2 linked regions of the Marinomonas mediterranea MMB-1 genome follow. The protein of the gene in region 1 binds, or shares a complex with, the protein of each later gene. Links are inferred from orthologs where the notes say so. Each region holds a gene or a part of one and is shown on either strand. Other genes may lie near its edges.

What was found. Proteins that work in one complex are often made in the same cells at the same time.
Region 2: the proteins of mfd (region 1) and uvrA are in contact, whole or in part, in a crystal structure (PDB 4DFC), measured with the Escherichia coli proteins. The link is inferred for Marinomonas mediterranea MMB-1 from one-to-one orthologs.

What each region holds. Positions count from the first base shown.
Region 1 is NC_015276.1:2,861,320-2,867,057, forward strand. The notes cover bases 1,056-4,997. They hold mfd (transcription-repair coupling factor), read left to right. Parts: upstream 1,056-1,386; coding sequence 1,387-4,797; downstream 4,798-4,997. Other genes in these bases: folX (dihydroneopterin triphosphate 2'-epimerase), read left to right, coding at 1,056-1,383; MARME_RS13045 (hypothetical protein), read left to right, coding at 4,794-4,997. Also shown: MARME_RS13030 (Na(+)-translocating NADH-quinone reductase subunit A), read right to left, coding at 1-558; more of folX, read left to right, coding at 1,015-1,055; more of MARME_RS13045, read left to right, coding at 4,998-5,597. UniProt on the Escherichia coli protein: Couples transcription and DNA repair by recognizing RNA polymerase (RNAP) stalled at DNA lesions. Mediates ATP-dependent release of RNAP and its truncated transcript from the DNA, and recruitment of nucleotide excision repair machinery to the damaged site.
Region 2 is NC_015276.1:265,900-270,200, reverse strand. What follows is about bases 899-4,301. They hold uvrA (excinuclease ABC subunit UvrA), read left to right. Parts: upstream 899-1,278; coding sequence 1,279-4,101; downstream 4,102-4,301. Other genes in these bases: MARME_RS01345 (MFS transporter), read right to left, coding at 899-974. Also shown: more of MARME_RS01345, read right to left, coding at 1-898. UniProt on the Escherichia coli protein: The UvrABC repair system catalyzes the recognition and processing of DNA lesions. UvrA is an ATPase and a DNA-binding protein. A damage recognition complex composed of 2 UvrA and 2 UvrB subunits scans DNA for abnormalities.

The DNA of each region.
Region 1 (5,738 bases):
TTCGGTCAAACGAGAAAGAACCGTTAAACCATCAGCAAAAGCTTCTGCGTTGTCAGCCAACACAAGTTCTGGGTCGGCAGCTAAAGGATTTGTATCAATCGCCGTCACAAAAATAGAGCGAGGCGCAGTATCAACTGCTGGCACTTTTGAAAATGGTCGCGTGCGAAAAGCGGTCCATAGTCCAGAGTCAACTAAATTCGTTACAACAAGATCTCGATCTAAAGAGTTCAAATCTGAGCCCGCATACTTCGCGAACTCGACAGAATCATCGCCTTCTACATCAATCACTACCGACTGTAACATACGACGTTCGCCACGATTAATCGTAGAAACGACGCCTGAAGCGGGCGCAGTGTACTTCACACCTTCCGTTTTCTTATCTGTGAAGATAACCTGTCCCTTTTTGACCTTGTCACCTTCCTTGATCAGCATAGTAGGTTTCATACCATGGTAATCAGGGCCGATAACCGCAACCGACTTCGCTGCAGGAGCATTATCAATCTTTTGATTGGGGGCTCCGCTAATCGGTAGATTTAGGCCGTTTGTAATTTTATACATATGTTCTGCCCAACAATGAAATTGAACACCAAAGCGTTTGTGCCTTCAAACTAGATTCCCCTCCGGGACAACAACCCAGTTTCTAATAAACGTCTTTTATGACATTTAAAAAACACAATCTCACTTCACCAAAAAACCGGAGTATTATAGAGATCATTAGTTCCTTTGACTACCATGTGGTAATTCCTTTACCACCGTTCTTTGCATTTTTCTTGCTAAATAACGAAATAAATCTCATAAAATGGAGAAAAAATCGCCAACGGTTCACCATATTGTTATTAAACGACTATTTTGTTTTTTCATTGCCAACGCACTCCTTCCAGAATATACCTGCAAATTTCCATCATGACGCGGTTGCCACACTATTTTAAAACCGAGACAATATCGGCAGCGTAAAACCCGTGGCAACAGAAACACCAAACAAACTATTGATCTATCAAATTTAGGAGTTAAGCATTGCAAAGCCATCACGCCAAAATATGCATAAAGGATCTTCGATTAAGGACCTACATAGGCTTCAATGATGAAGAGCGCAGTAACAAACAAGATGTTATTATAAACGCCTCTATTGAATACCCAGCTACCAACGCCTGCTCAACGGACGATGTCGATAACGCAGTTAATTACAAAACCATTTGCAAGAAAATCATCGCGCATGTCGAAGCAAACCGTTTTTTACTACTGGAAAAGTTGGCTGCTGATGTTCTGGACATTTGCCTCGAACCTAATCAAGTCAAAAAAGCATCCGTCGAAATAGACAAGCCACACGCTCTTCGCTTTGCAGATTCTGTTTCTTTCACCTTAACCGCCTCTAAAGACCAATAACTTATGGACAACCGCTTCAAGCTAAACACTAAGCCTGGCTACAAAAACACCTTCCAAGGTATACCTAGCACATTACATGCCGTACAGCTTCTTGAACTCAGCAAAACAAACTCATGCCCTATTTTGTTTATAGCAAACACGGTTTCAGAGCTTAATGACCTTGAAGACGCGCTGTCCTTTTTAATAAAGAATGAAACCGAAGTACTGCGATTTAGCGAATGGGAGACCCTACCTTACGATGCTTTTTCACCGCATCAGGATATTATTTCTCAACGCTTAGAAACACTAGCAAACCTTCGTGACACAAAATCATCCATCATATTAACCACTATAAATGCGGCAATGACTCGGCTATGTCCAGCAAGCCACATAGACTCACAACGCTTCCACGTTAAAACCGATCAAAGCGTTTCTACAGAGACATTGGCTAACCGCTTAACGAATGGCGGCTATTTAAATGTAGACACTGTTCGAGAACACGGCGAATTTTCTATACGCGGCGCTCTTATGGATGTTTTTCCGATGGGAGCGGACGCCCCTATTAGGATTGACTGGTTCGACACTGAAATAGACAGCATCCGATACTTTGACCCCGAAACACAGCGCAGCACAGAGAAAGTTAAGGAAGTAAAAATACTGCCTGCGAAAGAGTTTCCAACGACTCAAAATGGCATACAATTTTTTCGTCAGCGCTTCAGGGAACGTTTCGACGTTGACCCGTTATCGAGTCCTATTTATCAAGACATATCATCAGGACTCATGCCTGGAGGCATCGAGTACTACCTGCCTCTTTTCTTCGAAGAAACGGATTGCCTTTTTGACTACTTACACAGTAGTACCTGCATCGTTAGAAGCAAGACAGTCAATGACTATATTGCCTCTTCACTGTTGGATATAAAATCTCGACACGAGTCATTAAACTACGATCTAGAGCGACCAATACTCACGCCAAAAGAAGTCTTTCTAGAAGACAGCGAAATATTTGCCGAGTTAAACAAATTTGCCGCCGCAGTCTTTGACGAAGAAGGCACAAACGACGTCTTCTCTACGATACCCGAGCTCACCGTCAACTCTAAACTCGACAACCCACTAGAGAGCCTAAGCAAGTTTCTACAATCACAAAACCTGCCTATCTTAATCTGCGCGGAAAGCGCCGGCAGACGAGAGGCTTTAATAGAGCTGTTAAACAAGAACAACCTAAAACCAGAATACATAGGCGACTGGCAACGATTCACCGACAAGAAACCCACGTTTGCGATAACAGAAGGACTTCTAACGCGCGGCTTCATTCAAAACGAAGCCTACGCAGTCATTGCAGAAAGCGAACTCATGGGTGAGCGTGTGTCTCAACAAAGACGACGCAAACACTCCGACGTAAACGAAGATGCGATCATTCGAAATTTGACCGAGCTTCGCTTAGGCGCGCCTGTTGTCCACATCGATCACGGAGTTGGCCGTTATCTAGGACTTACCAATTTAGAAATAGACGGACAGGAAACTGAGCTACTGACGCTTGGCTACGCCAACGAAGCAAAGCTTTATGTCCCGGTATCGTCCCTACAGCTTATTTCAAGATACACGGGCGCTGACGAAGACAATGCACCACTGCATAGACTGGGCACAGAAAAGTGGAGCATCGCCAAACAAAAAGCCGCAGAGAAAGCTCGCGACACAGCGGCGGAACTGTTAGAAATATACGCAAAACGTGAAGCACGATCAGGCTACGCATTTTCCAAACCAGACGACCAATACGCCTTATTTTCAGCCAGCTTTCCATTCGAAGAAACGCCAGACCAACAAATGGCAATTGACGCTGTTATAAAAGACATGTCAACGGGCAAACCGATGGATCGTTTAGTATGTGGTGACGTTGGCTTTGGTAAAACTGAAGTCGCAATGCGTGCTGCCTTCTTAGCGGTTCAAAGCGGCAAACAGGTTGCTGTCTTAGTGCCAACCACACTGTTAGCCCAGCAGCACTACGAAAACTTCTGCGACCGCTTTGCGGACTGGCCTGTTCAAATTGAACTACTGTCCCGTTTTCGATCAGGTAAACAAACAAAAGAAGCCATCTCTCGACTTGAAGAAGGCAAATCGGACATCGTCGTTGGCACACACAAACTCATACAGGGCGACATCCAGTTTTCCAATTTGGGACTGGTAATTATCGATGAGGAACATCGATTTGGCGTAAAACAGAAGGATCAGTTTAAAGCACTTCGAGCAGAAATCGACGTACTAACACTGACTGCAACACCAATCCCTCGTACATTGAATATGTCGCTGTCCGGCATCAGAGACCTTTCAATCATTGCAACACCGCCTGCGAAACGCTTATCAGTCAAAACATTCGTCAAGAAAAAGGACGATCACCAAATTAAAGAAGCCATTTTGCGGGAACTGCATCGCGGTGGACAGGTTTACTACCTTCATAATGAAGTCGAGACCATTCAAAAAGCCGCCGAATTCATAACAGAACTGGTACCTGAAGCACGCGTAATAGTCGGTCATGGACAAATGCGTGAACGAGAACTAGAACAAGTCATGTCAGACTTCTACCACAAACGTTCCAACGTTCTAGTGTGTTCGACTATTATCGAAACAGGCATCGATATCCCGAACGCAAACACCATCATCATAAACAGGGCCGACAAATTTGGCCTTGCTCAACTTCACCAACTTAGAGGTCGGGTCGGCCGATCACACCACCAAGCTTATGCTTACTTACTAACCCCTCAAGACCGAAAAGTAACAGGCGACGCAGAAAAGAGGTTAGAAGCCATTACCATGGCCGACACGCTTGGAGCAGGCTTTACACTTGCCACACACGACTTGGAAATTCGCGGAACAGGTGAACTACTAGGCGAAGGTCAAAGCGGCCATATCGAGCACGTCGGATTCTCGCTGTTTATGGAGATGCTCGATCGGGCAGTCAAGTCGCTTAAAAACGGAGAAGCCCCCAACGTGGACATCACCTCTCCAATGCAAACTGAGATCAACTTACGCATTCCCGCTCTCATTCCAGACGATTACCTAGGCGATGTGCACACACGACTCATGCTCTACAAGCGCATTGCAAATGCGGAAACCGAGGACGCTCTAAAAGAACTACAAGTCGAAATGATCGACCGTTTTGGCTTACTGCCCGACGCAACCAAAAACTTATTTAGGCAAACAAGCCTAAAGTTAAAGGCCGAAAAATTAGGTATAGTAAAAATAGAAGCCAACCAAAAAGAAGGAAAACTTCATTTTGGTAAAGAAACACCGGTTGATCCGATGAAACTCATCCAGCTCATTCAGAAAAAGCCAAATCAGTTTAGATTAGCTGGAGCAGACACCTTGCGATATGTTGTAAGCATGACCAGTGCCGACGACAGATTCCAACAAACCTATAAGACCTTGGAACTATTACATTGAAATTCGCAAAGCTACTCATAATCACCACCGCATTTACAACGTACTCTTACGCAACAGAGATCGACTTAGCGAGTATTGATCCCGATAAGGCACGAGCATACCAAGCCTACCTCCTCACATTTGAGTGGCCACAAGGCACATCCACGGAGGAAATAACGTACCAAGAGATCAAAAACAGCACGACGATCCCATCGTACGACATTCCAGTGGACAGCGCTGACAGCACCACCCTGCCAGCCACGATAGAACCTCTATTTAATACATTTGACCGGTTCAATGAAAAAGTAGGGAAGCACGCGAAAATACTCGCTAATGAAAAGTGGACCCTGATATTCCCAGAAGCAGGTTTCACCCATCATGAAACATTTCACAGTACGGTAAACGAGAACGGGTATGCTGATTTGTCAGGAGAGTTTTCGGTCAAACTAGGACGCTATCTTGAAACAACGCTGAACTATCATCACTATTTGTTCGCGCATGATGAGAGCGACTTAACGCCGTCTGCACTGCCCCAAGACAATAACGTGGATCGCCCTCAAAGCGATACCGAGAACACGGATGCCGCACCAATAGAAAACACGACATTTAATAGACCAACCAAAGTATTTAATTTAGCGCTGAAAAACAAAACCGCCAGCAAGAAAATTAATTACCTAGACCACCCCATTATCGGAACCCTTTTGTACTTTGTTCCGATGGAACTGGAAGACGCCATTGAACAAAAAGCACTAGAGTCCTTTACCCCAGATTTGGGAGAAAACAAAACCCAAGAAGACCTGACCTCAAATGAGCTTGAATAAGGTTCTCAATAAACAAAAAAAGGCCTTTCGAAGAAAGGCCTTTTTTATTCACTCTACATTAATTGTTTATACGAAATAACCGCTTCAAATTAGCCATACTTCGCTGTAACGAACGATCCGTCAACCCAGCATACTAGCCAG
Region 2 (4,301 bases), 2.6 Mb from region 1 along the record:
AATTTACTGATCAAAGAAGGCAAGGTCGCTTCAAGCGTGTTAAAGGCGATGAAGAACGCACACACCCAAACTGCAAACACCCATAATACTGTAGTCCAGCCCATAAGTAATGTGGAAATACCGATTGTCGCGATGACAATCAATAATATTAATTTCATTTTACCGCGTGCTTCGGCCATGATCACCAGAGGCAACATGCCAATAAATGCAAGCCCCATAACCACTAAATACAAAACACTGTGCATCCCCAGTGCTAAGTCAAAACGCTCCAACAAAATCGTCGGAATCGCGACAAACAAAGCGGTTAACGAAGCATGCAATAATAAGACGCTGATGTTTAAAAAGCGCAGCTGACCGTTTTTTAACACACGCGCTAAAGCTACTTTACTTGGCGTCGTGTCTCGCTTAAAGCTGTGTTGTGTGACATTGGGCACTGCAAACAAGATTAAGCCAATACCGACGATAGAAAACGCGAAAGATAAATAGAACAAGCCGGTTAAGCCAACTAGGTCAAACAACCAAGGCCCCAACACCAGAGAAATCATAAACGAGGCACCAATACTGATACCAACGGTCGCCATGGCTTTGGTTCGGTTTTGTTCTCGGGTGACATCACTTAACAATGCCATTAACGTACTAGCAATGGCGCCAGCTCCCTGCACTGCCCGTCCAGTAATAAGTTGATACACATCGTCTGCGTTGGCACAAATAAGGCTACCCAATGCAAATAGGATCAAACCGATAAAGATAATAGGTTTTCGGCCAAAATGGTCTGACATCATCCCCATTGGGATTTGCAAACTTGCCTGACTAAAACCATAAATACCGATCGCAACACCAATTAATGCAGTGCTTGCACCACTTAAGTCATCTGCTGCAATGCTGATAACGGGCATAATAAGAAATAAGCCCAACATGCGAAATAGATACACCAAGGCGAGCGCCAATACAGAACGACGTTCAATAAGATCCATAATAAGCCTAAATTATAGCCTGAAAAGGGGTTATACAGCGTTTTAGATACGTGCCGACATCCTAACAAGTGATTGAAGATAAAGGATATTTCTTCAAAAATACGCCCAAATTCATCGTACTCGCGTATAAGCTTGAGAAGGGTGATGACTTACGCTTTGCCTTTTTAGCCCTAGGGTAAATTAAAAAAGATGAGCGATTTTACTAAAAATACCGTTGAAGCTCTATTTTAACTACTGTAAAAATAGACAGTTATTATACACAGATTAAAATTTTCCTGTTTTACCCATATTTGGTAGGAGACTCATGGATACCATTACTGTGCGCGGCGCGCGCACTCATAACCTGAAGAATGTGGATTTAGACATTCCACGCGACAAGTTGGTTGTTATTACCGGACTCTCAGGCTCTGGTAAATCCTCGCTGGCGTTTGACACTTTGTACGCGGAAGGACAACGTCGCTATGTAGAGTCTTTGTCCACTTACGCTCGGCAGTTCCTTTCCATGATGGAGAAGCCAGATATTGATCATATCGAAGGTCTGTCACCTGCGATTTCGATTGAGCAGAAGTCAACGTCTCATAACCCACGTTCGACCGTGGGGACAATTACCGAAATCTACGATTATCTTCGACTCTTATTCGCACGAGCGGGCCAGCCTAGATGTCCCGACCATGGAGAGCCACTCGAAGCACAAACCATCTCTCAGATGGTCGATAAGGTCTTATCTCTTCCAGAAGAAAGTAAGATGATGCTGCTCGCGCCGATCGTAAAAGACAGAAAAGGTGAGCACTTACATACGATTAGCGATCTGCTATCTAAAGGCTTTATCCGCGCGCGGATCGATGGTTTGGTGATCGATTTAGATGACGCCCCTGCGTTAGAAAAAAATAAAAAACACACGATTGAAGTCGTCATTGACCGCTTTAAAGTCCGTCAGGATCTAAAGTTGCGTTTAGCCGAATCGTTCGAGACCTGTTTGGCGCTGTCCGATGGTATCGCCAAAGTCATCAACATGGACGAGCCCAAAGACGAACATATTTTCTCCAGTAAATTTGCCTGTCCCGTATGTGGTTACAGCCTAACCGAGCTTGAACCGAGACTCTTCTCTTTTAATAACCCTAATGGCGCATGTCAGACGTGTGATGGGTTAGGCACGCATCAGGTCTTCGACCCTGAGAGAGTCATTCAGGACGAATCGCTGACGCTTGCAGAGGGGGCCATTCGCGGTTGGGGTCGACGAAGTATTTTTTACTTCCAGCAACTCAATGCGTTGGCGAATTTCTATGACTTTGATATCGAATCCAAGTACCGAGACATACCGAAAAAGTTCCAAGATAAGATTCTCTTTGGTTCTGGAAAAGATAAGATCGATTTCGTATACATCAATGAACGTGGCGATAAGATGACGCGCTCACATGTCTTCGAGGGTGTAATTCCAAACTTACAACGACGCTATCGCGAGACCGAGTCAGAAAGCGTACGAGACGATCTTTCTCAGTATATTAGCATTCAGCCGTGTAGCGATTGTGGCGGCTCTCGACTAAACCGTGCCGCTCGCAATGTCTTTATCAGCGAAGAGACATTGCCCGAGGTCGTTAAGCTGCCTATCGCGGAATGCTTGAAGTATTTCGATGAGCTACAGCTGACCGGCGCTAAAGGCGAAATCGCGTCGAAAATACTAAAAGAAATCAAAGACCGACTCACATTCTTAGTTAACGTTGGCCTTGAATATTTAACCTTAGACCGACAGGCGGATACGTTATCAGGCGGCGAAGCACAACGCATACGCCTCGCCAGTCAGATTGGCGCGGGTCTTGTGGGTGTCATGTACATTCTGGACGAACCTTCAATTGGTCTTCACCAACGGGATAACGAGCGTCTCATTCAAACGTTGACTCGTTTACGCGACCTTGGCAATACTGTCATTGTTGTCGAGCATGACGAAGACGCAATCCGTATCGCTGATCACGTGGTCGATATCGGCCCGGGTGCTGGCGTACACGGCGGTGAAGTTATTGTCAGCGGAACGCCAGAAGATATTATGGCGTGTGAAAAATCCGTGACGGGGCAATATCTAAACGGCGTGCGTAAGATCGAGGTTCCTGCTTTACGCCACCCAGCGAAAGAAGGCAAACATCTCACGCTACATGGTGCTAAAGGCAACAACTTAAATAACGTTACGTTGAACATACCGTATGGTGTGATGACATGTGTAACGGGTGTTTCAGGGTCTGGTAAATCAACACTGATTAACGGCACGCTCTTCCCGCTTGCAGCTACGGCACTCAATGGTGCAACAACGCTCAAAGCCGCGCCATACGAAAAAATAGACGGTCTAGACTTATTTGATAAATGTGTCGATATTGACCAAAGCCCAATTGGACGTACTCCGCGCTCAAACCCTGCGACCTATACAGGCATCTTCACACCAATGCGTGAATTATTCTCTGCCACTCAGGAAGCTCGCTCTCGCGGCTACAAGCCGGGACGATTTAGTTTTAACGTGAAAGGCGGACGATGTGAAGCCTGTCAGGGCGACGGTGTGATCAAGGTAGAAATGCACTTTTTACCTGACGTTTATGTACCTTGTGATGTCTGTAAGGGCAAACGATACAACCGTGAAACATTGGAGATCCACTATAAGGGCAAAAACATTCACGAATGTTTGGAAATGACCATCGAAGACGCTCGTGAGTTCTTTGATCCGGTGCCCTCTATTGCGCGTAAGCTACAGACTCTCATTGACGTGGGTCTTGGGTATATCCGACTAGGTCAGGCTGCGACGACGCTATCGGGTGGTGAAGCACAGCGAGTGAAACTAGCTAAAGAGCTTTCTAAGCGCGATACAGGCAAAACGCTGTACATTCTTGATGAACCAACAACGGGGCTTCATTTTGCGGATATAGAGCAGCTGCTTAAGGTATTGCATCGCTTACGTGACCACGGAAATACCATCGTTGTAATCGAACACAATTTGGACGTTGTCAAAACAGCAGATTGGATTGTGGATCTTGGGCCGGAAGGTGGCAGCGGCGGTGGCTATATTATTGCGGAAGGAACACCTGAAAAAGTAGCTAAACACGAGGGTTCACATACCGCTCGATTCTTAAAACCGATGCTTTCTTAGCATAGTGCGATAGTTCCTAGAAAAAGCTCTGTACTAACTTATCCACCGACTTAACATTCAAGTTAGTTGGTGGATAAGTTTAGTTTTTGCGCGACTGCTGTGCTCTCAATGTCTCTTCTTTAATGCGCTTTTATCTAATTAGCCGGTATCGCCTGAGCTCTTATCTAAATCGTGTTTTATCCACATAGTTGTTACAAGAT